Regions from separate parts of the Glaciecola siphonariae genome, predicted to be linked through region 4. Evidence: predicted binding sites of a transcription regulator. Region 4 holds the regulator's gene; each other region holds the start of a gene.
The links. The regulator sigma-54, encoded in region 4, starts transcription at its own class of promoters, with help from an activator protein. The targets are predictions, from matches to a motif close to GTTGGCACGNNNNTNGNNT.
Positions count from the first base shown of each region.

Region 1: a site for sigma-54 is predicted at 5,203-5,221, ahead of ACFO4O_RS13690 (DUF4097 family beta strand repeat-containing protein). Genes of this name have one in related genera too.
Region 2: a site for sigma-54 is predicted at 5,745-5,763, ahead of ACFO4O_RS16200 (DUF2884 family protein). Genes of this name have one in related genera too.
Region 3: a site for sigma-54 is predicted at 5,076-5,094, ahead of flgF (flagellar basal-body rod protein FlgF). Genes of this name have one in related genera too.

Region 1 is NZ_JBHSGU010000005.1:588,012-595,728, forward strand. It holds gene acnD (Fe/S-dependent 2-methylisocitrate dehydratase AcnD) at 1-685, opposite strand, end outside; gene prpC (bifunctional 2-methylcitrate synthase/citrate synthase) at 764-1,888, opposite strand; gene prpB (methylisocitrate lyase) at 1,928-2,815, opposite strand; gene ACFO4O_RS13670 (GntR family transcriptional regulator) at 2,808-3,476, opposite strand; gene ACFO4O_RS13675 (Fis family transcriptional regulator) at 3,698-4,033, opposite strand; gene arfB (alternative ribosome rescue aminoacyl-tRNA hydrolase ArfB) at 4,054-4,470, opposite strand; gene ACFO4O_RS13685 (DUF2721 domain-containing protein) at 4,476-4,913, opposite strand; gene ACFO4O_RS13690 (DUF4097 family beta strand repeat-containing protein) at 5,326-6,012, shown strand; gene ACFO4O_RS13695 (hypothetical protein) at 6,202-7,041, shown strand; gene ACFO4O_RS13700 (S-(hydroxymethyl)glutathione dehydrogenase/class III alcohol dehydrogenase) at 7,122-7,717, shown strand, end outside.
Region 2 is NZ_JBHSGU010000019.1:108,126-115,842, forward strand. It holds gene ACFO4O_RS16170 (hypothetical protein) at 1-471, shown strand, start outside; gene msrA (peptide-methionine (S)-S-oxide reductase MsrA) at 473-1,009, opposite strand; gene ACFO4O_RS16180 (thiol-disulfide oxidoreductase DCC family protein) at 1,131-1,520, shown strand; gene ACFO4O_RS16185 (SDR family NAD(P)-dependent oxidoreductase) at 1,641-2,366, shown strand; gene ACFO4O_RS16190 (sodium-dependent transporter) at 2,570-3,991, shown strand; gene ACFO4O_RS16195 (NAD-dependent epimerase/dehydratase family protein) at 3,988-4,833, opposite strand; gene ACFO4O_RS16200 (DUF2884 family protein) at 4,840-5,637, opposite strand; gene ACFO4O_RS16205 (hypothetical protein) at 5,974-6,165, shown strand; gene ACFO4O_RS16210 (mechanosensitive ion channel family protein) at 6,216-7,541, opposite strand; gene ACFO4O_RS16215 (acyltransferase) at 7,543-7,717, opposite strand, start outside.
Region 3 is NZ_JBHSGU010000002.1:1,319,402-1,327,118, reverse strand. It holds gene ACFO4O_RS07310 (chemotaxis protein CheV) at 1-938, shown strand, start outside; gene ACFO4O_RS07305 (CheR family methyltransferase) at 939-1,781, shown strand; gene flgB (flagellar basal body rod protein FlgB) at 1,892-2,311, shown strand; gene flgC (flagellar basal body rod protein FlgC) at 2,311-2,733, shown strand; gene ACFO4O_RS07290 (flagellar hook assembly protein FlgD) at 2,778-3,470, shown strand; gene flgE (flagellar hook protein FlgE) at 3,480-4,865, shown strand; gene flgF (flagellar basal-body rod protein FlgF) at 5,137-5,880, shown strand; gene flgG (flagellar basal-body rod protein FlgG) at 5,909-6,697, shown strand; gene flgH (flagellar basal body L-ring protein FlgH) at 6,708-7,394, shown strand; gene ACFO4O_RS07265 (flagellar basal body P-ring protein FlgI) at 7,391-7,717, shown strand, end outside.
Region 4 is NZ_JBHSGU010000029.1:260,495-268,211, forward strand. It holds gene lptA (lipopolysaccharide transport periplasmic protein LptA) at 1-527, shown strand, start outside; gene lptB (LPS export ABC transporter ATP-binding protein) at 524-1,249, shown strand; gene ACFO4O_RS17915 (RNA polymerase factor sigma-54) at 1,297-2,799, shown strand; gene hpf (ribosome hibernation promoting factor) at 2,823-3,110, shown strand; gene ptsN (PTS IIA-like nitrogen regulatory protein PtsN) at 3,124-3,567, shown strand; gene rapZ (RNase adapter RapZ) at 3,601-4,464, shown strand; gene ACFO4O_RS17935 (HPr family phosphocarrier protein) at 4,467-4,751, shown strand; gene mgtE (magnesium transporter) at 4,904-6,262, shown strand; gene arcB (aerobic respiration two-component sensor histidine kinase ArcB) at 6,305-7,717, opposite strand, start outside.

The sequences.
Region 1 (7,717 bases), on a different contig from region 4:
CTCGCCCCAGCATCACGCTTTCGGCTTCTAATCCTCCCACGCCAAGCGCAATCACGCCTAAGGCATCTACCATGGGCGTGTGACTGTCGGTACCCACTAAGGTATCTGGAAAGGCAACGCCATCGCGCTTTTGTACAACCGGCGACATGCGCTCAAGGTTGATTTGGTGCAAAATACCGTTACCTTGCGGTATCACATCTACATTTTTAAACGCAGTTTTAGTCCAATTAATAAAATGGAAACGGTCTTCATTGCGCCGGTCTTCGATATCACGATTCTTTTGAAAAGCGTCTTGCTCATAGCCGGCATGTTCAACCGCTAGAGAATGGTCTACCACTAACTGCGTTGGCACCACGGGATTCACCTTGGCCGGGTCTCCGCCTTTCGCAGCAATCGCATCACGTAAGCCAGCGAGGTCAACTAAGGCGGTTTGCCCAAGAATGTCATGGCACACAACACGGGCCGGAAACCACGGAAAATCTGAATCTCTACGACGATAAATTATCTGCTCTAGCGCACCTTTTAGCTCGTTGGGCGGACATCGACGAACCAAATTCTCGGCAAGTACTTTGGATGTGTAGGGTAAGCCCTTGTAAGCATCTGGCTTGATCGCGTTTACCGCCGCTTCGGTGTCAAAATAGTCTAACTGGCTGTTTGGCAAAGGTTTACGATACTCGTAGTTCATACTTTCCTCGATTTGGTTGCAGGCATTGCGCGTGTTATCTGACTTTCATAGATGCTGGCATGGTGAATAAAACGAGCGCTAAGCGCGCTCATCCATTGCAGGTACTTCACGGATATCTTCGCCGGTGTATTCGGCAGACGGTCGAATAATACGGTTATCTGCGCGCTGCTCCATTACGTGGGCTGCCCAGCCTGTAAGGCGAGACATCACAAATATCGGCGTAAAGAGTTTGGTCGGAATCTGCATAAAGTTGTAAGCAGATGCATGGAAAAAATCAGCGTTACAAAACAGTTTTTTCTCTCGCCACATGACTTCTTCACAGCGCACCGAGACCGGATATAACACAGTGTCGCCCACTTCGTGAGAGAGCTTTTCAGACCAGTGCTTGATAATCGCGTTGCGCGGATCTGAATCAGAATAAATCGCGTGCCCGAAGCCCATGATTTTTTCTTTTCGCGCGAGCTTGCCCATCATTTCTTCTTCAGCGTGTTCAGGGGATGTAAAACTTTCAATTAGCTCCATCGCCGCTTCGTTCGCGCCTCCATGCAGAGGGCCTCGCAAAGAGCCGATTGCGCCTGTGATGCACGAATGCATGTCGGATAATGTTGATGCACAAACGCGCGCTGTGAAGGTCGAGGCATTGAACTCGTGCTCTGCATATAAAATTAGCGACACGTGCATTACCTTCTCAAACAATGCACTTGGCTTTTTACCGTGCAGAAGATGCAGAAAATGTGCGCCAATTGAGTCGTCGTCGGTTTCTACGTCTATACGGACGCCGTCGTGGCTGAAGCGATACCAATAGCAAATTATCGAAGGGAAACACGCCAACATGCGGTCGGTAACTTGGCTTTGCTGTTCAAAACTATGCTCCATTTCAAGATTACCCAACATAGAACAGCCTGTACGTAATACATCCATTGGGTGGGCATCGCTTGGAATGCGCTCCAGCACGTCTTTAAGAGCCTGCGGAAGACCACGCATAGACTTGAGGCTTGCTTTGTAATCGCGCAACTGCGTTTCGTTCGGCAAGTCACCTTCTAAAATAAGATGGGCCACCTCTTCAAACTCGCATTTGTCAGCTAAGTCTTTCACGTCGTATCCACGATAGGTTAGGCCAGAGCCCGACACACCTACGGTTGAGAGCGCTGTTTTACCTGCTACCTGACCACGTAAACCTGCTCCGCTTAATACCTTTGCCATTCTCTACTCCTGCTTAATAAGGGTTGTATGCTGTGTAAACTATTTTTTGTCTGCGAATAAACTGTCGAGCTTTTGCTCGTATTCGTGATATCCCAAATAATCATAAAGCTCCATGCGAGTCTGCATGGTGTCGAGCACCGCCTTTTGGTCACCTGTTTCCAAGATAGACTGGTACACGTTCTCGGCAGCCTTATTCATCGCGCGGAAAGCACTCAAGGGGTATAGCACCATTGCAGCACCCCACTGACCAAGCTGCGCCTTATTCCAAAGCTCGGTTTTTCCGAATTCGGTGATATTGGCCAAAATGGGGACGTCCAGTGCCTGTGCAAACGCCTCATAATGCGCTTGCGTCTGTATCGCCTCTGCAAAAATTCCGTCAGCGCCGGCTTCAACATACGCTCGAGCTCGCTCAATGGCTTTTTCCAGACCTTCTTGAGCAAAAGCGTCGGTGCGCGCCATGATAAAAAAGTCAGGGTCTGTGCGAGCGTCAACTGCCGATTTAATGCGGTCGACCATCTCTTGTGTGCTTACAATCTCTTTGTTTGGGCGATGCCCACAGCGCTTTTGCGCAACTTGGTCTTCCATGTGCACTGCCGCGGCTCCGGACTTTTCCATATCACGAATGGTTTTGGCAATATTAAATGCGCCGCCCCAACCCGTATCGATATCGACCAATAGGGGCAAACTGCTGGCAGCGGTAATACGCTGCACGTCAGCGAGCACATCATTGAGCGATGTCATGCCCAAATCAGGTAATCCATAAGAGGCATTGGCAACCCCACCACCAGATAGATAAATCGCTTGATGCCCAATTTTTTCGGCCATAATGGCTGTATATGCGTTAATGGTTCCCACAATTTGTAATGGATGATTGTTTGCTAGCGCCTCTCTAAAGCGCTTGCCTGGGCTGTGGCTCTGCTTAGTCATTAAGGGTCCTTAATTTTGTTTCAATATTGTTTTTTGAATACAGGATATGCCGGCGCATCAATAGTTCTGCCAGTTCCCCATCTCGATTCGAAATAGCCTGCACTATGTTTTTATGTTCGGTAAATGCGGTAGTAACACGAGGCCCTGCCATGCCTAACTGCACGCGATACATGCGCACCAGATGATAAATATTATTACTTAACATGCTGATTAAGGGCTGGTTGTGACTACCTAGTAAAATGCGATAATGAAAATCTACGTCACCCGCTTCTTGGTAATACGATTCGCCGTCTTTTACCTCTTTAAAATGCTCTGACAACAAGGAATTGAGTTCACTTATTTCGTCGTCTGTCATATTTTGCGCCGCCAATCTTGCCGCCATGCCCTCAAGAGCCTCTCGTACCTGATATAGCTGCACGAGCCCTTGATGCGTCAATGTCACCACTTTCGCGCCCACATTTGGCGTGCGCTCTACCAAACTAGCAGAGCTCAATCGATTAATTGCCTCACGCACAATGGCACGGCTGACGCCGTACATTGTCGACAATTCAGTTTCGCTTAGCTTAGCACCGGCTACCAACACACCTTCAACAATATCAGCCCTCATGGCAATAAAAGTCTTATCTGATGCAGTTATAGGCAATTCTGAAAAAGGCGACATTACGGCACTCATTAAGCAAGATTGTCGACAATATAGTGAAATGTATCATCACATGCAAGTCAGCAAGCAGAATTTATGGCGGCAATTGCGTAAATACTTCTCTTCCTTAGGTGCCAAGTATTCTTGCAAACTGTACAGGCAAGTATTTGTAGATTTTAAGCGTTAATCGGTGTGTTGGGTTTTTAGATATGAAGACGCGAAGCTGCTAACCAAATGCGCGGCTAATGCGAAGACGCCAGACGCTTTTTCCAATTTCCTTCATGATCGCGCAGGCAGGCTTGTTCTGAATCAAATACGATATGGTGCTTAGGGGCTTTTAATAATACACCCGCTTTGAGTAAATCGGCGTGAATACGCTTGGCAAAAACACTTAAATAGCCCTCAGACGCCGCATCGGTAGTAAAAACACAGCGGATTTGTAAGCTCGCTGGAAAATTAGAATAATCGGCGGTGTGGGTCAGCCATAAAAACTCCGGAGTCAGCCCTTTAAGATACTCACACGACAGTGTGAGCGCCTTAATAACATTGGCATCTAGTTTCTTAACTGTCTTTTTCACCCTTGCGCTCCCTTAAACACTTAAAAGTCTATCTTTCCTCGTAGTACCTTTTTTGTGCCGGTACGTTTTTTAGCATCTACACGCTTTTTCTTAGCGTTAAGGCTAGGTCGCGTTGCCTTTCGCGGTTTCGCTTCTGCCATTACCGACAGTATCAGTGCCTTTAAACGTTTTACTGCATCTTCTTTGTTAAGTTCTTGGGTGCGATGCGATTGCGCCTTTATGATGACAACGCCGTCTTTACTGATTCGGCTATCGTTGAGGTTTAACAGCCTAAATTTATATTTGTCAGCTAACGACGAGGCCTGAATGTCAAAACGCAAATGAATGGCAGTAGCAACTTTATTGACGTTCTGACCGCCGTTGCCCGCTGAACGTATCGCACTTAATTCATACTCAGCTTCAGGAATTTCTAGGTGTTTTGCGCTCGCATTATTCACAGTGGCTAGGCTCTATTTGATGGGTTTTGCGTGACCTTGAGCGACGCTGTAGCGATACTTACCTCAACAAAAAAGCAAATCATGCCACAAGATAATAAACCCACTGAGGTCACAAAACTCAAAACAATATAAGGGTTGAGCGCAACATTGTAATAACCCTCTAGCACCAGCAAGAAGATATTCAGGCAAACCACAACCGCCGCACCCGTCAGAAAATTAATAGCCGCATTTGCCCACTTCATTCTGCGCGCCAATGCTTTAAGCTCAGCGTCGCGATTGCGCTGACAGCTCGAGGCCTCAGGCATATCGTACCAGCGAACGCGGTCGACGATGCGAGCTAAACGCGCAGTTAACGAATTAAGTAAAGTCCCAATACCAACAATCAAAAAAACCGGTGTAAGGGCATGCTGAATTAAAATTAGTGCGGTGTCTTGTGCTTGCAAATTGCGCTCAACTTTGTGCGTGTACGTTCACGGCTTATCAGTATTTCACGCACTACAAAAATAGTACAGGGCTGCATTCTTATAATGTTATGTAATGTGTTGTGCATAGCCTTTTGATGCCATCAGAAATATATAAAAACCGCCCAGTAAACCTTTTACCTATTTTTAGCGACTCAGTGAATATTACCGGCTTACTAGAATTTAGTGAATTTCACCAAGCTTGCGTTTATTACACCATCTTTCACGATTACAAAGAATGGTACGCTATTGATTTTACTAGATTTCATAGTTTGGCACAGGTGATGCTATCTACAATGCAACACCGTTTAAAATTTAAAATAAACGCTAACAAAATAACTGACGCACTGCGTAATTAATTTATCCAGCGCTGAGGTTAACTAAAGGACACATTATGACTAAGCAAATCAAACTTCCTGTTTTCGCCTTTATGGCGCTCGTAAGCTCAAGCCTTCTTCTGGCAGGGTGCGTTATTCACGTTGGCGCCAGCGACGATAAAGGCGGGTATTCATACGCAAAAGAACGCAATTACTCCAGCACCAATAAAAGCGTAAAGGTGGCCCAAGGCGTGAGCGCAGGCAATGTTTCTTCGGTCAATGGTTCAGTCAAGGTTGAAGATAATGCTAGCGTTGAAGAGGTCAGCAATGTAAATGGCCGCATTTCCATAGGCGAAAATGTCACCGCAGCCGACGTAAGTGTCGTAAACGGAAAAGTCAGTATTGGAAAAGGGTTTACCGGTCAGGGCAATATTGAAACGGTTAACGGCCAAATTAAAATCGATAGTGACTCATCGGTAACAGGCAACATTGAAACGGTTAACGGCGATATTGAGCTTGAGGGTGTTTCAATAGGTGGCAGTGTGTCGAGTACGAACGGCGACATCTCTCTCTTAGACGGTAGTGTAGTAAATGGTGACGTCATCTTTGAAGGACGCCCAAATAAGAATAAGTCTTGGAGAAACAAAGCGCCTACGCTTAAAGTCGACGCAGGCTCAACAATCAAAGGGAAAATAATAATATATAAAGACGTAGACTTTGATTTTGCAGACAGCGCGTTAATGTCTAAGGTTGAAAGACGTTAACAGAAGTTTATGCAAGTAGGGTTGAGTTAAACTGCATTTAATTTCTTAGTTCTTTATTAATTTATTCGAATTGCAAAAAGGTTAAACAGGCGTTCAAGGTTTTTTCGTTTCATACGATAAGCTATAGTAGTGACGATTTACACGTAAAAGAAATACGTGATGAACCATCTAAGCAAAGGACGCCTTCTCTTGAGCGACAGTAAAGCCCAATTAGCCAGACTCGAACAACAACTCATCCGCGAGCGCACAGCGCGCAAAAAAGCGGAAGATATGTTGCGCGTGAAAACGCGAGAGCTTCATGCGGCGAGTGAATTTGGTGACTTTATGACCGAGCGCTTGGATTTGGCCATCGCATCGGCCGGCGAAGTCGTTTGGGAATACGCCATTGCTGAAAACAACTTTTATCAGTACGACGGTTTCAAAGACGGGCGGGGACGCATAGATTTAGCAGCAAGCTACACGGACGTTGTTAACTCCTATCATTTTGACGACCAAAAGCTCGCCGATAAATTGTGGCAGCAGCTCATGAACGATGAGGTCTCAACCATAGAATTTATTGCTCGACGATATATCCCTGCTCATAAAATGTTTCGCTGGAATCTCGTGCGCGGAAAAAAACTGCACGATAAGAAAACCGGTAAAGCGGTTAGCGTGATTGGTATGTTTCGAGATGTGCACGAACAGCAACTTGAACATATTGCGTATCGCACCATCAAAGGGACCTTTGATGCCAGCCAAGTGCCCGGCTTTATTTGTGATTTCGCTAATCAATTTATCATGGTTTCTGATTCGTTGTGCTTGCTCTTGGGCATCGAAAAAGAAAGTCTCACGCAAAAGCAGCTGCATACGCTTCTGCCAGTTGAAAAAATCAAGCAATATCAAAGCGCCGATGAACTAAGTTTTGTTGCCACTTTGAATACGCCGAAAGGCGAGCAATCATTCTTATTCAAATACTCACCACTGGTTCAAGCGCCTTTGAACGACGGTTCACTGCAATATGCGGTAGGGTTTATCCTTCCACAAAAATAACAGCCTTACTTTACGCGATTCATTGAAATTTAGCGCGATTTCATCAACACTACGCTTACCATATCGCAACAAAGATCATCATGAAATTAGAGACTATCCGCTGTAAAGCCGCTGTAGCTTGGGGCCCTGGCCAAGATTTAAAAATCGAAACCGTAGATGTCGCACCGCCTAAAGCTGGCGAAGTGCGCATAAAGTTAATTGCGACTGGCGTATGCCACACCGACGCCTATACCCTCTCAGGCGACGATCCGGAGGGAGTATTCCCGAGCATTCTCGGTCATGAGGGAGGCGGTATCGTCGAATCCATTGGTGAGGGTGTCACTAGCGTAAAAGTGGGCGATCATGTTATTCCACTGTACACCCCAGAGTGCGGAGAATGTAAGTTTTGTCAGTCGGGTAAAACCAATTTATGTCAAAAAATCCGTGCCACCCAAGGGAAAGGGCTGATGCCGGATGGCACTTCCCGTTTTTCGATTAATGGCGAGATAATTTATCATTACATGGGCACATCTACGTTTTCTGAATACACCGTGCTGCCTGAAATTTCTTTGGCAAAAGTCAATCCAAAAGCACCACTTGAGGAAGTCTGCTTACTAGGCTGCGGGGTTACCACCGGAATGGGTGCCGTTATGAACACTGCAAAGGTAGAAGCAGGTGCAAGTGTCGCGATTTTTGG
Region 2 (7,717 bases), on a different contig from region 4:
GATGCAAAGGGCCAGCCTCGCATATTTTATGTTGATTTAACGCCCGATACCTTCTCTAGCCCAAGAGACTTTTTAAAAGCAAGAGACGCTAAGCTTAACTTACCCACTTTTGCTGAAGGTAATCACCCCATCAATGGCATGGATATTTATTATCCCAATGACAGCGCAAAAGGTATTTTGATTGCCGCCGCGCGCAATGATAATGAGCTTTGGCTAATTGACTTAGCAGGAAAACAAGCAACACGCATTCTTCCTTTGGTATTTTATGCGCCCAGTGACGCGGGTTCCTGTGCTGAGTATCATCAGATGAATAACGCTTCAATCGAGGGTGTAGCGGTTGATGGGAATACCTTGATTCTGATTAACGACCCATGGAAAGAAAACTATTTGAAAAACGTTCAGTGTGAAGCGGATAGAGAAAAGTACGAACGGATGTCACCGCTTATATTTTCTCTACCGATCACATGGTAAATCAGCTTTTCAAGCGTTTCGCGAAAGTCGCCTTAAACTTAGCCAGTTTAGGGGCTACTACCATGTTGCAATATACATTTTGAGGGTTATTGCTGAAGTAGTCTTGATGGTAATCCTCTGCTTGGAAATATTTTTCTAAAGGTTCGACTTCGGTGACAATCTCGCCGGGCCATATGGCGGCTTCACGAATTTCATCGATAATGGCTAAGGCGTCGTTTTTTTGTGCCTCAGACACATAATAAATACCCCCCCGATATTGTGTGCCCTTATCATTGCCTTGGCGATTCAGCTGCGTTGGGTCGTGAAGGGCAAAAAATATCTCTAAAATTTCGCGCCGAGATATGACCTCATCATCAAACGTAACCTGCACCGCTTCTGTATAACCCGTAGTGCCAGAGCATACCGCTTCATAGCTTGGGTTGTCTGTTTGTCCGTTGGCATAGCCCGAATAGGCACTTACCACGCCCTGCACGCTATTAAATGCGGATTCGATACACCAAAAGCATCCTCCGGCGAGAGTAATTGTTTCATTTGCCATTTGTTTTGCTCCGTTTACACAATAGTTAGTAAGTGTATACGCTCAATTGTGTTTTCAAGTCATCTTTTAAATTAAAACTCGCGTAACTAATGGCATCGAAATAAAAAAGAGAGAGCATTTTATGGCGTTTACCATCTTTTACGATGGCCAGTGTCCTTTGTGTGATATTGAAATGCGGCATCTTAAAAAACGCAACACTGCGAGGCAGCTTGCTTTTGAAGACATCAATGCAGATGATTTTTCAGTGCGCTTTCCACAATTAGACTGGCAGGCCTTAAATAATAGAATTCACGGAATGGAGGCCGACGGTACATTATTGATTGGTCTTGATGTGACGCACAGGGCGTGGAGTTTAGTAGGGTACAAATGGCTGTATGCACCTCTTCGCTGGCCGGTGATTCGGTTCTTTGCAGACAGGGCATACCTGATTTTTGCAAAACATCGCAATACCATTTCGTACTGGCTTACCGGCAAAAAACGCTGTGAGAGTAATTGCGGCATTAAGTATTAAATAGAAACTACTTAATATGAATTACTAAATATTAGGCACTCTATAAAGTACTGAGAAGAAAAGCCTAAGTACTATCAACACAACGCTATAGAGCCAAGGCAAAGCAAAAAAGGAGAATATATGCAGTCGAAAGTACTTGTGATTGGCGCAAGCGGCGGGATCGCACAAGCTTTAATAAAACAGCTCAACGACGATACGTCAGTAGATGATGTAGTGACCGTGTCGAGGCAAGCGGTTGCCGAGACCTCTTCAAAACAGAGGCACGTTCAGCTAGATTCTACCGATGAATCGCAGATAAAAGCCTTTGTGAACGAGCAAAAACGGCAATTTCATTTCACCCACATCATTTGTTGTACAGGTATTTTACACAGCTCTGATGGCAAAACCTTGAAGCCTGAAAAACGCTCAGAAGATATGAGCGGCGAGCAATTTGCTGAGTATTTTCGGGTTAACACTGTCGTTCCGGCGATGTGGATTAAACATGCAGTACACATTGTTGAAAAGGACGGAGCTACCATTACTGTGTTCAGCGCTCGGGTTGGCAGCATCAGTGAAAATGGTTTGGGTGGATGGTACGGATATCGTGCCTCGAAGGCCGCGCTCAATATGGTGGTAAAAACAGCCGCAATTGAATATAAACGACGAAGTCCAAAAACCGTTTTAGTGTGCTATCACCCCGGAACAGTCGACACTGAGCTCTCTAAACCCTTCCAAGCGAATGTGAAACCTGAAAAACTGTTTACACCTGCCTTCACGGCGCAGCAGCTTATGAACCATACACAGGCGCTAGACCCTGAACAATCACCTTATTACATTGACTGGGACGGCCAAAAAATCAACTGGTAAATAACGCGCTTGTTTGTTCGTATGATGGCTCTACCTTCCCGGCCTCAATTAATACGGCGCTTTTTAAGCGCCCTTTATTCATTCCAAGTAATTAATTCATTACCCATATAAAAGAAATAAATTAAGTGCATCAGCATAAAGACTTTTATGTTAATGGCTGTTAACATTTGATGGCAAATAACAATAATTAAAAAGGACAAAAAATGGCTGATTCAAGGGAGCAGTTTGGTTCTAAACTTGGATTTATCTTAGCGGCTGCAGGCTCTGCAGTGGGTATTGGCAACCTGGTAGGATTTCCAGTTGGCGCGGCTAAAAACGGCGGTGGCGCGTTTTTAATTATGTACGCTTTGTTTGTCTTCTTCATTTGCCTACCTGTTATGATAGCCGAAATGACAGTGGGCCGCGCCTCTCAAAAAGACCCTCTAGGTGCGCTCACCAATTTGTCTCATAATCAAGCGGGATGGCGCTTTGCTGGTTGGTTATCTATTATTACTCCGTTCATGATTGCCGTATTTTATTTGGTCATCACGGTATGGATATTCGGCTATTTGTTTGAATCGGTAATCGGAAATCTTGACGTACTTGCCCAAGCAGATACCTTCGGTAACTTCATTACTAGCTATAATTTGTTTATCTACATGGCAGGGGTAATCGCCGTTGTTTATCTCATCTTGCAAGGCGGGGTAAAAGAGGGGATTGAAAAAGCCGCTAAAATTCTTATGCCCTCTTTATTCTTCATGCTGCTTGCCTTAGTAATATTCGTGCTTACCCGCGACAACGCTATGGCTGGCGTAGAATATTACTTAGTGCCAGACCTAGACAAAATAGATGCATCAGTTGTAAATGGAGCGCTTTCGCAGGCGTTTTTCTCATTGTCGCTAGGCATGGGCATTATGATTACCTACGGCAGTTATATAAATAAGCGAGCAGACCTACCAGGGTCCGCGAGGCTAGTAGCGCTAACAGACACCGCTGTTGCATTCACCGCAGGCTTAATGATTTTGCCCGCTATCTTTTCGTTCAATCCAGATGTAAACCCTGATGAGCTAAGTGAGTCGTCTATCTCGATGATCTTCTCCTACCTTCCGCAAATTTTCTTGGAACTACAAAACTCTCTTGGGTATTTTGGTGCAAGTGCGGTGGCGAGTTTATTCTTTTTACTGGTGTTTTTTGCAGCAATTACATCTTTAGTGTCTATTTTTGAGGTGCCTGTTGCTGCGCTTATGAGTGAAAAGGGCATGCAGCGTAAAGCCTCGCTAAGAGTGTGTGGTGTACTGTTAATTGTATTTTCTGTGATGTGTGCTCTATCGTTTGGTTTTGTGGCGTTTTTCACAGATTTTGTTACCTACGCGGGCTCAAGCAAATCGTTTTTTGATGTTGTTTACGATGTGTTTTATGACACAATTTTGCCTCTGAACGGCCTATTAATCTGTTTGTTCGTGATTTATCGCTGGAAAAAAATTAAGTTTAATGAAGAGCTAGACCAAGGCGCCCCCCATTTTAAGGGCAGTATCTTAGAGCGCTATGTCAACTTTTCATTAGGTACGTTTATTCCCGTTATTCTGCTCGTGATATTTGTAAATACAGTAGCGCTTAAATACTTTGGTTTTTCTTTATTCGCTTAAACGTCTAGCATGTCAAAAGGAGAGGGGTAGTATAGTCTTAGGTTAAGTGCTTTTAGACTCGCGCTTGCGTCTATCGTCTTGCCTACCTCCTTGCTCTTGTCATCTTCAGGTGGGGTGAAATCAATCGTTCCTAAACCGAGCTTTTTGCCGGCCCATGTGTAGTACTCTCGGCGACTCGGATGCAGCAAAGAACATGCATGCAGTATCTTGCGCTCAGGTCTAACACTTATGATTGCCGATATGAAGGCAATGGCATCATGCTGATGCAGTAGATTGACAGGATGATGGCCATTCCTAATGTTGCTTTTGCGCGCTAGTGCACTTACAGGATGACGCAGACTACCATCAGGATTGAGACCGATTAAGCCTGCCAAACGCAAAATAGTTGCCTTAGAAGCATAGTTGCTCACAATATATCGTTCGATAGATTGATGAGCGATGCCCGATGGCGTAACAGCATTAGGCGTATCATCTTCATTCAGGCAGCCTTGCTGATTGCCGAATACGGACGTTGTGCTCACAAAAACGAGATGCTTGGCGCCGCAAGCAAAAACATAATCGACCAATGTATGCATCGCTTCGGTGAATATGCTGGCGTCTATGTCTCGCCTGCCCGGTGCAATATTAATAATGACGTTAGCATCATTAAATAAACCTTCAGCCAGCTGCGCTTGAGGCGGTGCGGCAAATAAATCAAATTCATGTGCCGTTATATTCTCATTTGCTAGTGCTGCTATTTTTTGCGTACTGCGAGTCGTTCCGTTAGTTGTATGACCAAGCTGCTGCATATGTTTTGCTAACGGAACACCAAGCCAACCAAGGCCGATTATGCATGTTTTCATATCTACCTATGCTTTATTAGGCTTAACCGTCAGAAAGTTAATATCTTTAAATCCATCAATGCGTTGAAGCTTTTGTTCTTCTTTGTCAGCACGCTCAAGTGTTTCGCAAAGTGCCAAGGCATCTTCTTTAAGAGATTGTGATTGTTCTTCAACAGTCGTTTCAATGGTATCTCCGAGTGCGCTCATTTTCTCCTCAAAATTCTGCATAGAGCTACCACCGCTCAACATACTGCGACCAAAACTTACGAGCAGTTCGCCCATTGCAGTGCTCATGACTTCTTCAACGGCAGCATCAAAATCGCTCTCAAACTCGCTTTGTGTTTGCTCATTGCCTGTAAAAAATGCGCTATTGAATGTTACCGCCTCAGGCTGTTGATAGATATGGCTCTCTAGCTTCTGCTGAAGCGCATTGAGTTTGTCATTAAGCATTTTAGGAAGCTGACTATCCTCTCCCAACAGACCGGTAAATACGTCTGTCAATGCCGTATTTGTTAACTCGATTGCTTTGGCAGCGAGCGCGATGGCTTGCGGCACTGCAGCCTCTAAACTGGCCACGTAATTACTCACGCTTGCACTCTCTTCAGCACTCAAGCTTAGGTTTTTTCCATTGACTGACGCACTGCCTGCTTTAGTGAGCAGCACTACATCACTTTCTTCGGTAGTAATGGTTATTTGATTGTTAGCGAGCACAATTTCACCGTTGATGTTGACATCACAGGCTTCGTTTTGAAAATTGTGAGCGTGGGCTGTAAGGCTTAAGAATATAAAAGTAAAACTGAGTATGGCAAAACGTACTGGTTTCATAGAAAAGTTCCTGTGCAAGTATTCAAATATCTTCAACCTTATTAAGTTTGTTAAATCAATTTGATTATGAGTAATGAATTTCTTAGCTATTTAGCTATACCAACTAGTTGCAACTAGTGCGCCAATTTAAAATACGTTTAATTTCAATTGCTTAAAAATTATAGCAAGGTTTTGATTCGGAGTTTTATGCACTTACAGGCACATTTGGCGATTAGTTAGCAAAATTGACCAAGATCATCATTCACTTAAAAAAGACCTTCCTAACATAGCGATTTTATCGGCGCTGTTGCATAATATCGCGCGTATTGAACATACATTAACTTACAAAGGTCTAGCATGCTCGAAATACTTAATCTTTTCAAATTTGCACTTTTGCTTATTGCGTTTGTATTGGGCATAAGCTGTATCGTTATGGCAATCATTAGCGATAAGTCTGGTCAGGAAGCATTACAAGAAAGAATCGAATACGGATTTATGGGAGTGTCGGGTCTCGTCATTACCTTGCTGATGGTTTATGCCATTAGCTGAGCACCAGCCTACCGTATTAGTTGCAAGATTATAATTACTACCAATAAGGGCTACTGCGAATTAGAAGGCTGCTCGTGGCTTGCTTCGAGCACCGCATCAGCGGTAGTGAAGGCCTTAGCGTTTGTGATACGTTGATATGCTCTTAAGTTGAATACCGGCATCATTGATATCACATGGTCAAATATATCCGCCTGCACCCCCTCATAACGTACCCAATCTTGGATGCGACTAAAGCAATAAATTTCTAAAGGAAGACCAGTGTCGGTTGGCTTTAGCTGACGCACCATACACGTAAGACCTTTATGTACATCTTTGTGGTGTGTTAGGTAGGCTTGAATATAGGCCCTAAATGTCCCTATATTGGTAAGCTTGCGTCCGTTAATGATATCTAATTGGCGTTCAGTTAACACTTTGCTGTCTTCTTCTAGCGCGAGCTTCTTACTCTCTAAATAGGGTTGCAGTATTGCGATTTTTTGCCATTTTTTGAGGTCGTCTTCGTTAGCAAAATCCAAGCTTTGCATGTCTATTTGAATTGAGCGTTTGATGCGACGACCCCCAGATTCACTCATGCCGCGCCAATTTTTTACCGCTTCGGTTATCAAGCTATAGGAGGGGAGGGTAGAAATGGTCTTGTCCCAGTTTTGTACTTTAACTACGGTAAGCCCAATCTCCAAGATTTCACCGTCTACGTCATACCGAGGCATTTCGATCCAATCACCGTTATTGAACATCCGGTTTGCCGCGATTTGTATCCCTGCTACAAAGCCTAAAATCGTGTCTTTAAATACCAATAAGAGCACTGCTGCAATGGCCGTTAAGCCCGATAATAAATAAATTGGACTTTTGCCAAGCAGCTCAGAGATTACTAAAAATACTAAGGCAAGAGTAATCAACAGGCGTCCGACTTGAATAAACCCAGTAATGGGCGCTTTTTTGGCAAAGCGAGTCGACTTATAGATCTGCTCGGTAGCCGAAAGAGCCGCTTGAAGCACGCTGTATACTACGACCATGATGTACAAAATAGCGCAACTGCTTACAATCGCATACATACGACTGTCGGGAACTAAAAGAATATCCTTACCAAAATAGAGAGCCAGTCCAGGCATGACTAAAGCAAAGCGTCTAAATACGCCGGCATCTTGTAAGTTGTCATCCCAATGCGTTTTAGAAAATCTGACTAAACGCGCAACTTTAAACCGCAATATAAATAGCGCCAAAAGCCATGCCACAAGGCTGGCGACCAGCAATATACTTAGACCTACCCATTGATGCAGCAAGTCACCGGCTTGCGACTCTAGGCCTAAGTAATGAGCAAAGTCTGAAATGAGCTCGCTAAGGTGAGCTTTTGTTTGTTCTGTTTTGGTAATTTCGCTCATGTTAGCTCATCCAATTCCGCATTCTCGTGTTTTTCTGTTCCCACAGCGCGTTTATCCATGATTGAAAGCGGGTCTGAAAGCTTTCGTCGTTAAAGTAGTCGCCGATGAGTTCAGGCTGAACCTCTATGGTTTTAACATCGATGATAATAGTCGTCATGCGCCCACATAGCATGTCC
Region 3 (7,717 bases), on a different contig from region 4:
TGTCGGGTATTTTAGATTCGGTTAACCAGCGCACGCAGCTGGTAGGACAAAATCGTTTAGAGCTTTTATTATTTAGGCTTAATTCAAAACAGCGTTTCGGTATAAACGTATTTAAGGTGCGTGAGGTGCTGCAATGTCCGCCGCTCACTTCTATACCAAAGCTAAATGCTCTGGTAAGAGGCGTTGCCCATATACGCGGCCAAACTATTTCTGTCATCGATTTGTCGATGGCCACGGGTGGCGCTCCAATAGAAGACATTACATCTGGCTTTATTATAATTGCTGAGTACAACCGTTCGGTGCAGGGATTTCTTGTGGGTTCAGTTGAGCGAATTATTAATACCAACTGGGATGCAATAATGCCGCCACCAACTGGGACCGGCAAAGCAAGTTACTTAACAGCCGTGACCGAAGTGGACAAAGAGCTCATCGAAATACTCGACGTAGAAAAAATTCTGAATGAAATCTCGCCACTTTCAACAGATGTATCCAGCGAGATTTCAGACAACGTTGACGTATCAAAAAGTACAGGCAAAATCATTTTTATTGCTGACGACTCGTCCGTAGCCAGAAATCAGGTTAAAAAAGCGCTCAACACGCTAGGGCTCGAAATCGAAATGGCGAAAAATGGTTTAGAGGCCTTAACACGGTTGAAGGAGATTGCGGCGCAAACCGGCGATGTTACCGATAGAGTAGGTATTCTTGTATCTGATATCGAGATGCCTGAAATGGATGGCTACACCTTAACCGCCGAAATCAAAAACAATCCTGAATTGTCTCGCTTGCACGTGATACTGCATACATCTTTAAGTGGTGTCTTTAATCAAGCCATGGTGTCAAAAGTTGGCGCAGACGATTTTATCGCAAAATTTCATCCTGACGAATTGGCAACCGCTGTTCAGAAATGGCTTCAAACCGACTTAAAAGGCAAGGCATAAGTGACCGTAGCGCCAACCCCAGCATTAAACGACGTGAGCTATGGACAGTTTGCTCGTTTTTTGGCGCAGCGGCTTGGCATTACACTAGGTGAGAACAAACAGTATTTAGTGAGCAGTCGTTTGTCTATGGTGATGCGTGAGTTTGATGCGCTTGATATCAACGAATTTATCGCTAGAGCCATCGATGGCAAAAATACCAGTTTGACGGAGCGCGCACTTGAGTCGATGACGACAAACGAAACTTTTTGGTTTCGCGACGAATATCCCTATCAGATTTTAGCTAACGATTTACTGCCGGCTATCGCCAAAACGACGCAAAAGCTGCGAATTTGGAGCAGTGCCTGTTCATACGGTCAAGAGCCTTATTCTATCGCGATGGTAATCTCTGAATTTAAACGGCGTCAGCCCAGTGCGTTTAGTGCCGGCGTTGAAATCATTGCATCAGACATTTCGCAAAAAGTACTAAAGTTCGCTAGCGATGGTATATATGACGAGCTTGCCATTGCGCGCGGATTGCCTACTGCCATGCAAGACAGATACTTCTCAAGAGTTGATAAAAGCAAGCTAAAAGTAAATGAGTCGATTAAATCTATGGTGTCTTTCAAACGCGTGAACTTGCTGGACAGTTTTTATGCCTTGGGTAAATTCGATATTATTTTTTGTCGCAACGTGTTGATTTATTTTGATGCCGATAATAAGGCAAGCATACTGCAAAAACTCGCCGCTTTGTTGCCAGCCGATGGCGCTGTGATGTTAGGTGCGGCAGAGTCAGTCAGCGGGGCAGAAGACGTTTTAAAAATGGAAAAATGCGCTAGAGGCCTTTATTATAGACGTCGTGCATAGGCAATCGGTCCAAAAGCGATAAAAACATCCCCCCTCCTTTTTTATTTGGCATAGCACTTGCTAAATCCTCAGCAATACTCAAATCATAGTCATTGTTCAGGTAATTCAATATGGCCATTAACTTAGACCGCTTAGCTGGCTTTCATCATAACGCATTGAAGGTGCGTGCTGATAAAATGGAAGTCATTTCAGGCAATCTTGCCAATGCCAACACCCCTGGCTATAAGGCGCGCGATATTGATTTCCAAAGCGCGATGAAAACTGCCATGCAAAGCTCTCAAGGTTCTCAGCCAAGCGCATCAAGCTTGGTTCGCACTAACGATAAGCACATCGCAGGCGGCAGCGGTCCAAACTTTGACGTGAAATTTAGAATTCAAGATCAACCCGATACCGGTGACGGCAATAACGTCGACGTTCAAAAAGAGCGTAACGCCTTTCTTGAAAACGGCATGCGTTACGAGGCCAGTTTAATGTTGTTAAACGGCAAGTTCAGCGGCATGAAAAAAGCACTTAGCAGCGGAGGTCAATAATGAGCCTATTTAATGTGATGAAAATCTCAAGCACCGGCATGGCGGCAGAAAATGTCCGCTTGAATACCACCGCGAGCAACATTGCCAATGCTAACAGTGTGAGCAGCAGTTACGAAGATACTTATCGCGCGCGTCATCCTGTGTTTGCTGCGGCAATGGATCAGGCATCGGCCGACCAGTCAAAAGGCGTTGGCGTTGAGGTGAAAGGTATTGTGGAAAGTCAGCGACCCTTGCAAATCGAGTATGCGCCTGGCAATCCAATGGCTGATGAAAATGGCTACATCTATAAGTCTAACGTCAACATCGTCGAAGAAATGGCCGACATGATGTCAGCATCAAAGGCTTATGAGACCAATGTGCAAGTAGCCGACACCACCAAACGTATTTTCCGTCGAGTCTTACAACTCGGTCAAGGGCAGTAGTCAGCTTAGCCGCTTAAGCGCAGCTGTCATATAGAGGATATTTTATGAATGTTTTAGAACAACAAGGCCTTAATCGCGACCTTTATTGGAACACCGAAAAAGAAGTAAAGGTGTCCGACGGTACCGAGCAAACCTTAAATCAGGAAGACTTTTTTGCCCTGCTGACCGAGCAGTTAGCAAATCAAGACCCAACAAAACCGGTTGATAACGACCAAATGGTAGCGCAGATGACATCGTTCAGCACGGCAGAAGGCATCACGCAGTTAAACGAACAGTTTTCCAGTTTTGCAGCGTCTATGACGTCGAACCAAGCCCTTCAGGCGTCGAGCTTAATCGGTCAAGAAGTGCTGGTAACCGGTAATATCGGGCACAAAGACAGTGCTGACGGCTCTATTAGCGGCGTTATTATTAACGAGCAAAGCACACAAAATACTGAAATTAATATTTACAACGGCGCCGGTGAAGTAGTGCGCACAATGCAGGTGGGTACTCAGCCTGCTGGCAATATCGAATTTAACTGGGACGGCACCGACAAAAACGGCAATAAATTGCCGGCGGGTGATTATGCCGTTCAGGTTCAAGGTGAAGTGTTTGGCGAAGTCCAAGCGCTTCCTACAGCGATTCATCGCCACGTTGACAGCGTTAGCCTATCAGGCTCGGGCGCGGGCGTGGTGCTTAATTTAGATGGTGATGTCAGTATCAAGCTAGACGACGTCATTCAAATCGGTAATTCATAGGAGAAAAGCATGTCTTTTAATATCGCACTCAGTGGTGTATCTGCGTCACAAAAAGATTTAGACACAACGGCAAACAACATCGCCAACGTGAATACGGTCGGGTTTAAAGAATCACGCGCCGAGTTTGGAGATGTTTACGCAGCCTCTTTGCTTGCCTCAGGTAAAACCAAGGTAGGTGACGGTGCATTGACACAAGAAGTGTCTCAGCAGTTTTCTCAAGGTAGTTTAAGTTTTACCAATAACTCGCTCGATTTAGCAATAACCGGAAATGGTTTTTTCGCTACAGTACCTGAAATTACCTCTCGCGACTTTTCGTTTACACGGGCCGGCCAATTTAAATTAGATAGTAATAACTTTGTGGTCAATTCTGCCGGAGACAATTTATTGGGATTTCCAGTAAACCCTGACGGCACGTCTGCGTCTGTGGCCTTGAGTACAACGGTGCCAGTTCGTATTCCTGATTCATCAGGTTCACCGCAAAAAACATCAGAAGTAGACTTACGATTTAACTTACCTGCGGGTGACCAAGTAAAAGACCCTGCAGATTTTGACCCTTCAGATCCGCTCACCTATAACGCGGCAACATCGGTCACCGTGTACGACTCACTTGGCGATAGTCACGTCATGACTTATTACTTTATGAAAGACAACGACCCAGCCAATGTTAACGAATGGTATGTGGCAGCCTCTGTAGACGATGTGTTAGTAGACATGACCAATTCTGATGGAAGTGATGCTGATCCTGCTACAGCCGTTAACTCAGTTGGTACAGCCACGGGCAATGCGGTAACCGCAGCAAAACTAAAATTTAGTGACGGCGGCGACTTTATTGGCATAGAGTCGGCCGATGGTATTGCGCAGCTTGACCGAAAAATTGTCACCGAGGCGCTTGGCGGCGTTATTTTGGCGAATGGCTCTGATGCGACGCAGCAAATTGCCATTGATTTTAATCTTGACCCAAATGGCGCTAATCCAAATGAGCCCACTCAGTTCGCGTCAGCCTTTGAAGTGACCTCACTGGAGCAAGATGGTCTACCGGTAGGACGATTGACCGGTATTGACATCGGTCCAGACGGTTTGGTGCGAGCAACGTTTTCAAACGGAACATCTGAACCTATTGTACGAGTAGCGTTAGCACGCTTTGCAAACGAGCAAGGTTTGACGCAGCAGTCGGGTACAGCATGGAAGGAGAGTATCTTATCGGGTGAAGCCTTAGCAGGTGAAGCGACGACCGGTACATTTGGTGACATTAATTCGTCAGCCCTTGAACAGGCAAACGTAAACCTAACCACCGAGCTTATTGATATGATTATTGCGCAGAGAAACTTTCAGGCAAACTCAAGAGCGCTTGAGGTAAATAACCAGCTCAACCAGACCATCCTGAACATTCGATAAACCTAATGTTTAAGTAAGCTGAGGTTAATAAAATCTCAGCTTGCTTTAACATCATTAAGTTACAAAGGCGCGTAACACTTTTTCATTCTCATCGAAGGTGAACGAATGCCGAGTATGACGCTGATTTTACATCTCAATCATTTATTCATTTTTTGATACAAGGACTGTAGTCCGCCATTGCAGACCCACTTATCATCCCCCAACGCCACTTCTGGCATTTTAATTGCTTAGTCTTAGTTAAGGTCGATTTTTGACATATTAAGGCAGTATAATGGATAAGCTACTCTACATCGCCGCTAGCGGTGCAAATCAAGACTTACTGGCCACTGGCGTGCGCGCCAACAATCTGGCGAATGCGCAAACTAACGGTTTTAAAGCGCAGCTTGAACAAGCACGAGCAATGCCGGCCTACGGCGAAGGTTTGCCGTCTCGCGTATTTAGCATGACTGAAAGTCCTAGCAATAATTATGACGGCGGTGCAATGATTACCACCGACCGTCCGCTAGACGTTGCTGTTCAAGGCGACGGCTGGTTTGCAGTACAAACCCCGCAGGGCGGTGAAGCATTTACCCGCAACGGCAACTTCACAATGACTGCCGAGGGCGCGCTACAAGACTCAAAAGGTAATTTAGTGCTGGGTGAAAACGGGCCACTTTTTTTGCCTGTGCCAGTTCAGAATATCACCATAGCCGGCGACGGCACGATTTCTACTCGTCTACAAGGCGCGCCTGAGAACGCAATTGAAGACGTGGGCAGATTAAAATTGGTCAATCCTAACGTAGACCAAATCAAGCGTCGCGAAGACGGACTATTTGAACTTAAAGAAGGTGGTTTTGCCCAGCAAGATATTACGGTATCTGTGCGATCAGGCATGTTGGAGGGTTCCAATGTCAACGCGGTAGAAGAAATGGTGCAAATGATTAGCCTTCAGCGTCACTACGAAATGCAGGTCAAGCTAATGAACAAAGCAGACCAACTGTCTATGCGCGGCAACGCCTTACTAAGAATGATTTAACAGCGATTAGCTCGCTAAGGTATTTAATATGCACCCAGCTCTTTGGATTAGTAAAACGGGATTAGACGCCGCACAAACAGATGTGGCGGTGGTATCAAACAACTTGGCCAACGCCAGTACCGTTGGCTTTAAAAAAGACCGCGCGGTTTTTGAAGACTTGCTCTATCAAAATATTAATCAACCGGGCGGGCGCAGCTCTGCCGACACCGAACTGCCCTCAGGCCTTATGCTTGGTGCAGGTTCGAAGGTGGTCGCGACGCAAAAAACGCATACACAAGGTAATTTGTTAACAACAGAAAACGCCCTTGATATGTCGGTACAAGGTCGCGGATTTTTTGAAATTCAGATGCCCGACGGCAGCTCGTCTTATACGCGAAACGGCCAGTTTACATTAAACGATCAGGGTCAAATGGTTACCCCTGGCGCAGGTTTTGTCTTACAACCAGTTATTACCTTACCGCCAGATGCACAGCAGGTGACGATTTCTCAAGATGGTGAAGTCTCAGCGCAGCTGCGTGGACAAGCAGAACCACAAGTACTGGGTCAGATAAATCTCGCCGATTTTATTAATCCGGCAGGTTTGCAACCCATTGGACAAAATCTATATGCCGAGACGGCGGTATCTGGCGCGCCTATTCAGGGTGTGCCCGGCTTAGAGGGCTTAGGGACCATAGCACAAGGTACGCTTGAAACCTCTAATGTCAACGTAACCGAAGAGCTTGTAAATCTGATTGAAAGTCAGCGTTTGTACGAAATGAACTCAAAGGTTATTTCGTCGGTTGACCAGATGCTTGGTCAGGTTATTCAGCAGTTATAAGAGGTTTAGTATGAAAGGTCATATGATGTTTTTACTGCTGGCAATCATTGCGCTTAGCGCATGTAAGTCAACGGTATCAGAGCCAATAGCGGCGAACGACCCCTTTTACGCACCGGCGGTGCCGGTAGTCAAACGCGAACAAATCGCACAGACCGGGAGTTTATTCACGCCGGCGATGGCCAATAGTTTATATTCAGATGTAAAGGCGCGCAGGGTCGGCGATATCATTACGGTGCGCTTAAGTGAAAATACAAATGCCACGAAAAGTGCCGGTACCTCTACCTCAAAAGAATCAGGTGTTGATTTGCAACCGATAGTGGGTCTTGGCGGCAATGCCATACAAATCGGTAAAGAAGCCATTCAACTCGGTATGGACTCAAGCAATGAATTCACTGGCGATGCGCAAGCTAGTCAAAGCAATAGCCTGCAAGGCAATATTTCGGTGACGGTGGTAGACGTTCTGCCTAATCAAAACTTAATCATTCGCGGTGAGAAGTGGTTGACGCTAAACAATGGCGATGAATACATCCGTTTGACCGGAGTGATTCGACCGGCTGACATAACGCCTACTAACGAAATCCAATCGACTAAAATTGCTAATGCGCGCATTCAGTATAGCGGCACGGGCAGCTTTGCAAGAGCTCAAGAAAAAGGTTGGTTGACTCAATTTTTCTCATCTACATGGTGGCCACTATGATACGTGTCTCTTCTTTAGGCTCGTGCTTCAGTGCCCGGGTGTTAGCCTTTTCGTTAGCCCTTTCGTTAGGTATAACGTCTGTGCTGCCAGCCTACAGCGCCCAGCGTATCAAAGACCTTGCCAGCGTGCAGGGCGTACGCTCTAACCAGTTGGTAGGCTATGGTTTGGTGGTTGGTTTACCGGGAACGGGAGAAACCAGTCCGTTCACCGAGCAATCATTTCGCACCATGTTAAGTAATTTTGGCATAAGCTTAGATGACAACGTTAAGCCAAAAATTAAAAACGTAGCGGCCGTAGCCGTTCACGCAGAGCTTCCGGCATTT
Region 4 (7,717 bases):
CCCACTCTTTTCAAACAGAGTCTAACGCCGAAGCGATAGAATCAAACGTTTCAACAGACTTTAGTATGCCGGTTACACTCGACTCGAAAAGTCAGGCCATCGACGGACGCGCTAAAACCTCAATATTTACTGAAAATGTAATCATTCGCCAAGGCAGTCTAGAACTCCTTGCCGACAAGGTAGAGGTCAATGCAGCCGACGGCACCGGTAAAGAAATTATTATCGCAACGGGCAGCCCGGCAAGCTATAAGCAGCGCAAAGAAGACGGCACATGGGTGGAAGCAAGAGCCACTGAAATAATTTATGAGGTGGAGCCTCGCACCATCGCACTCAAAGGCGAAGCGCTGATTATGCAAAATGAAATGCGAGTGACGGGCGATATGATTGTATTTGATATGACCCGAGAACAAGTCTTAGCAACAAGTAACGATGACAGCGCAGAAAGTGTGCGCACTGTGATTAGCCCCGGCGCATTCTCGGCAGATGATACGCAAACCAAGCCCGAAAACGACGAGGTGCAGCAGTGAGTAAGCTACAAGCAAGACATCTCGCGAAGTCGTATAAATCAAGGCAAGTTGTACGTGATGTCAGCATTGAAGTATCGACCGGTCAGATTGTAGGCCTCTTGGGACCTAACGGCGCAGGAAAAACAACCACATTTTATATGATCGTGGGTTTAGTGCCGCTAGATAAAGGCGAAATTCACATTGACCAAAAAGACATTACGTTCCAGCCTATGCATGAGCGTGCGCGTGAGGGTATAGGCTATCTGCCTCAAGAGGCCTCGATTTTTCGTAAACTTACCGTATACGAAAACTTGATTGCCATTTTGCAAACGCGTAAAGAACTCAGCCGGTCGCAACAAGAGCAAAAAGCCGACGAACTGCTTGACGATTTTAACATCAACCACATCCGAAATAATTTGGGTATGAGTTTATCGGGCGGTGAGCGCCGCAGAGTAGAGATTGCGAGGGCTTTGGCCGCCAATCCAAAATTTATTTTACTCGACGAACCCTTCGCAGGTGTTGACCCAATTTCTGTTAATGATATAAAGAAGATCATATATCAGCTCAAAGAACGCGATATAGGCGTATTAATCACTGATCACAACGTAAAAGAAACGTTAGACGTGTGCGAGTTAGCTTATATTGTCAGCCACGGCGAATTAATCGCCTCTGGCACAGCAGATGAAATTTTAGCCAATCAGACTGTACGCGATGTATATTTGGGCGAACAGTTTGCACTCTAGTCTGCGTTAACGCGTATAAAGGGCTTAAACGTAAGCAAAGGAAGTAAATGAAACCTTCGTTACAACTGAAATTCAGTCAACAGCTAACGATGACCCCGCAGCTTCAGCAGGCCATCAAATTGCTGCAGCTATCTACGCTGGATTTACAACAAGAGATTCAAGAAGCATTAGAGTCTAATCCTTTGCTGGAGCTTACCGAACAAGATTTTAACGACGCAGATTCAGGTGACAAAAACGATTCCAGCGAAAAAAACAATGCTGACGGCGCCTCTAATTCTGCCGAGAGTGACTCTGACTTATCTGGCAGTGACGGCATCGATAGTCACGATGCATTAGAAAAAGGCGATTTACCCGACGATCTCCCCCTAGACAGCTCTTGGGAAGAATATTTGGGGTCAAGCTCAGCGCCTGTGAAAATGGTAGGTAGCAATCCCGATGATGATTTTGTCTTTCAAGGGGAAACCTCTGAATCAATACAAGACCATTTAATCTGGCAAATGGAGCTGACGCATTTTTCCGAAACTGACCGCTCCATTGCCATCGCCATTATTGACTCGATAGATGAGTCGGGCTATTTAACCACCAGCAGTGAAGATATCTTAGATAGTTTAGATGACGAAGAAATTGAGCTCGATGAGGTTGAATGCGTTCTCAAGCGCATTCAAATGTTTGACCCTGTGGGAGCAGGCGCGCGCTCTGTGCAAGAGTGCTTACTTATTCAATTAAAGCAGTTTGACGAAAGCACGCCTTGGCTAGATGAAGCTAAGGAGCTCATCAAACAGCACGCGGATTTATTAGGCAGCAAAGACTATCGCACCTTAATGCGCAAAACCAAGCTGAAGGAAGATCAGCTGCGCGAAGTAATGCGCCTACTCAAAACGCTCAATCCGCGCCCCGGCACCGCTATTTCCAGCCGCGAGCCTGAATATGTCATTCCTGACGTAAACGTATACAAGAAAAACGGCGTGTGGACGGTAGAGCTAAACAATGACGCTCTTCCGGCGCTATCGGTAAATGAAACCTATGCGAGTTTTGGAAAAACCTCTAAAAATCCGAACGATTCACAATTTATAAAGTCACATTTACAAGAGGCAAAGTGGTTTATAAAGAGCTTGGAGAGTCGCAACGAGACCTTGCTTAAAGTGTCTCACTGTATTGTGTCAAAGCAACGTGAATTCTTTGAAAAAGGGCCAGAGAAAATGACCCCGATGGTGTTAAATGACGTGGCGGAAATGGTTGATATGCATGAGTCGACTATTTCTAGGGTGACCACGCAAAAGTATATGCACACGCCTCGTGGGATTTTTGAATTAAAGTATTTCTTCTCTAGCCATGTAGCGACAGAATCTGGTGAAAACTGTTCGTCGACTGCAATCCGCGCGCTGATCAAAAAGCTCGTGGCTGTAGAGCCGGCAAACAAACCGCTAAGCGATAGCAAAATTGCGCAAATGCTTGCCGAGCAAGGTATTCAGGTTGCTCGGCGAACAATTGCAAAATATCGGGAATCGTTACACATTCCTCCATCTAATCAACGAAAGAGTCTAATTTAGACGCAACAAGAGGACCTAGCATTATGCAAATAAACCTTACCGGTCATCATGTAGAAATCACCGATTCATTGCGCACTTATGTGGATACCAAATTTGAAAAACTCGAAAGGCATTTTGATCACATAAACAATGTGCATGTAATTTTAAACGTAGAAAAGTTGAGCCAAAAAGCAGAAGCGACGCTACATTTAAACGGTGGCGAAGTGTTTGCAAACGCCGAACATACCGACATGTACGCTGCCATAGACTCTCTGATAGATAAGCTTGACCGACAGGTTATCAAGCACAAAGAAAAGCTTAGACGGCACTAGTTGATACCCTTATATGATCATTTCTGACATCATTTCACTCGACCGGACTCAATGTTCGGTTGAGTGTCATAGCAAAAAACGCATTTTTGAAGTTATTAGCGAAATTGCTATTAAGCAGCACCCTCAATTAGATCAAAATGAAGTTCTGACCAGCTTGCTCAATCGCGAAAAAATGGGCAGTACAGGTATTGGCAATGGTATTGCAATCCCCCACGGACGTATGAACGGGATCAGTCAAATAATGGCAATCATTGTGACAAGTGACGAGCCGATAGAGTTTGACGCCATCGACAATAAACCGGTCGATATCTTTTTTGCAATTCTAGTTCCCAATGACGAAGCCGAAACGCATTTGAAAGCATTGTCGGGCATTGCTCGGAAACTAAGCGACAAAGACATTGTAAAAGCGATAAGAAAAGCCGAAAATAAAAATGAAATCGTCGCTGCACTAGCATAAGCGACCCCCTCAAATATTAATCAGGAGCAAGGTGTGAAGCTGTTAATAATAAGCGGCCGGTCTGGCTCAGGTAAGTCTATCGCGCTCAGAGCGCTTGAAGATTTAGGGTATTATTGTGTTGATAATATCCCCGTAAATTTGCTCCCTACCCTTACCCATGCGCTCGCTGACGAACACGAGCTAGTTGCCGTGAGTATTGACGTGCGAAACATGCCAAAGGCCGAGCAAGAGATTTCAGAAATTCTCGAATACCTGCCAGAATTTTGGGACATCACCATCATATTCTTAGATGCCAGCGATGATGTTCTTATAAAACGCTATAGCGAGACGCGCCGCTTGCATCCATTATTTAAATTATCTAATTCACTTACCGATGCGATTAGCGCTGAGCGAGAAATTCTTGTGCCGGTGGCTGAAAAAGCAGATTTAAATATAAACACAGATCAACTGTCGGTACACGATCTCGCTGAGCTCATAAGGGAGCGCGTGTTAGGCAAAAAAAGCACTGACTTAGTGATTTTGTTTGAGTCCTTTGGATTCAAATATGGCATTCCCAAAGACGCCGATTATGTTTTTGACGTGCGCTTTTTACCCAACCCGCATTGGGACCCGGACCTTCGTCCGCTAACGGGTTTAGATGGCCCGGTTGAGGTGTTTCTTGCGGGGCAACCTTTAGTTATGAAGTTTATTTGGCAAGTCCAAAATCTGATAACGACTTGGCTGCCTCATCTTGAGCGAAACAACCGCAGCTACGTAACCATTGCCATTGGCTGTACCGGTGGTCAGCATCGCAGCGTGTATGTGGCGCAAGCGCTCTCTGAAACATTCAAATCCACTCATGGTGACGTGCAGGTTAAGCATAGAGAACTTAAAAACATCCTCGCAAAGCAGGCTTAATAATGAACAAACCCCATTCGGTGACCCGCCAGCTAACCATTACCAATAAGCTTGGCCTGCACGCTCGCGCCGCCACCAAGCTGGTACAGCTCGCTAAGCAGTTCGAGGCAGATATTCAGCTAACGCAAGCAGATAATACAGCGCCTGCCAATAGCGTCTTAGCACTTATGATGCTAGAAAGCGGCCAGGGAAAAACCGTTGAGGTAAGCTGCACTGGCAAAGATGCTGATGCAGCGATGGTGGCTATCAGTGAACTCATTGAAAACAAATTCGACGAAAGCGAATAAATACGTATTCATCGTTTAGCAAGGTCAGTTAATAGGCCTCGCGCACTATAAACTTCATAAAAATCAAGTATTCATGAGCCTTTATGGTGATATAATGCCACTAGAAGCCTCAGCATTTCGTTTATGCTCGCTTGACTTCTCTTGGGGTAAACATGTCAGAAACCGCAGAACTAAGTAATACGCAGGCTAGACTTGAGTCTATCGGTCGTTCTTTGAATGCCGGCGCATTTGTGCGCGTGCGTAAAATGCTGCTCGATTTACCTGCCAGTGACGTCGCGCTTCTGCTTGAATCTTCACCCACAAAAACTCGAGACGAACTATGGAGACTGCTTGACGCAGACTTTCATGGAGACGTCATTGAAGAGCTGTCGGAGGATGTTCGAAACGGCATTATTAGTAAAATGATGCCAGCGACAGTTGTTGATGCCCTCGAAGAGATGGACACCGATGACTTGGCAGAGACCTTAAGCTCACTGCCTGACAACGTTCTGCAAAGCATTCTTAAATCAATGGATGCCCAAGACCGATTAAGGGCTGAAAAAGCCTTATCGTATGGTGAAGAAACCGCCGGTTTCATCATGAACACCGACACCATCACCCTACGCCCAGATGTAAGCATAGATGTAGTATTGCGCTACTTGCGTTTAAAAACCGAACTACCTGAAAATACCGATACCCTTTACGTTGTCGACCGCCAAGATATTCTTATTGGCACCGTATCACTTGCTACTTTGCTTACCGCCAGTCCTGACATTTCTGTCACAGACATCATGGACGATGAACCAGATGCTATTAGCGCCGATACGCCCGATGACGAAGTCGCCAGCATGTTTGAGCGATATAACTGGCTGTCAGCGCCAGTTGTGGATAATGAACACAAATTAGTAGGCCGGATTACCATTGATGATGTAGTCGATATTATTCGTGAGGACGCCGAACACTCCATGATGAGTATGGCGGGCCTTGATGACGAAGAAGATACATTTGCTCCCGTGGGCCAAAGTACCAAGCGTCGCTCTGTCTGGTTAGGCGTGAATCTGGTGACGGCGCTTTTAGCGGCAGCCGTGAGCGATATGTTTGAGGCAACTCTTAGTCAGCTCGCGGTCCTTGCCATTCTCAATACCATTGTGCCGAGTATGGGCGGGGTTGCTGGCAATCAAACCTTAACGCTTGTAATACGCGGTATGGCGCTCGGTCACGTCACTGGCAGCAACTCCGTGTGGTTGGTGCGTAAAGAGCTGGCAATTGGATTTTTCAATGGCATGATTTGGGCAATATTGATTGCTGGCGTAATTGCCCTTTGGAAACAGGACTACATGCTGGGCGCCGTGATAGCTTTTGCTATGATGATGAATATGATGGCCGCAGGTCTTGCCGGTGCCACCTTACCCATCATCATGAAGCGCTTAAATATAGACCCGGCCTTAGCCGGTAGTGTCATTCTTACAACGATTACCGACGTTGTAGGTATTTTCGCCTTCTTAGGCACTGCAACGCTATTTTTGCTCTAACTGCAAAATCTGCATTGTCGCGTTTACTGCAGAAATCTTAGGCTAGTCGTCAATTTCATTTTCACGCAGCCATAGCTCTAGCGCAGGGACATCTTGTGCCAAGGCCATGTCAAGCTGCTCCATCCAATCATGCACATTTTCCCACCATGCAGGATGATCGCCCTGCTGAATTTCATTAGCGGCACTTTGCACGCGCGAAAGCCCCACGGAGCCCGCTGCTCCTTTGATTTTATGCGCCTGTGAGCAAACTTCATCTTTATCTTGAGCCGCCAGCGCAACCTTCATTTCCTCCATATACTCAGGAATTTTCTCTTTGAACACGCCCAAGCTGGTTTTCACCATGGAGTCGCCGATGGTCTCAATTAGCATGTTAAGTAAATCTGCATCTAAAACGCTAGGTGCTTCTTTTTGAATTTTCACAACATCGTCCTTTGCTTGTATAGGCACATCTGTTTGGGTGTCGGTACGTGCGAACAGTTCATTGAACACCTGTATCACGCGGCTCTTTTTAATGGGTTTGGCAATGATATCGTCCATCCCGTTTTGCAAATATTCCTCACGCTTTTTAATGACGTTGGCCGTTAGCGCAACAATGGGTGTTTGTAGCACAAGATCTTCGTCAAGTAAGGTGCGAGCAACATCAAATCCTGTCATGTCGGGCAACTGAATATCGAGCAATATAAGGTCGAAGGTTTCAGCCCTCGCCATATCAATTGCCGCTTGGCCGGTCATCGCAACACTTACTTTCTGCCCGAGCTTTTCGAGTAGCGCTTTTGCGACCATAACGTTTAGCTCGATATCTTCAACTAAAAGGATATTAAGGCCTTTGACCTGTAACTCCTCCATGGCTACTCGCTCATCAGATACTGTGACCGGCAATGTAATTTCAAAGCAGGTTCCCTTATTAAGCTCGGAATTCACCTGAATATCGCCGCCCATTTTATCGACCATCTGTTTACAGATGGCGAGGCCAATACCCGTCCCGGTGGCTGACTGAAAATCTTCGCGCTGCACCTGATAATACATCGCAAATATTTTGTCGAGCTCAGTTTTGGGAATACCAATACCGGTATCGCGGATAGTAAAGTGAATATTGGCAGTCTTTGTACCCGTTGTACTGGCAGACATACTCAACGAAACTGAGCCTTTGGGCGTAAACTTAACGGCATTAAACAACATGTTCCATAATACCTGTCGCAGACGCGTGCCGTCGGCTTCAAAGGCCGCAGGCACCGGTTCTATGACTTCATAGTTGAAGCTTAGGTTTTTATCAGCCGCGAGTAGTCGAATGATGCTAGCAATTTCGTTAACAAATGCGGTAGTCGATACCGTTTTTAACTGAATTTCAACTTTGTCTCGGTCGAGCTTGTCTAAATCAATGATGTCGTTAAATATGTTGCCCAGCGTAATTGCGCTAGCATAAATAGTACTAACCCATTCAAATTGTTCTGTATT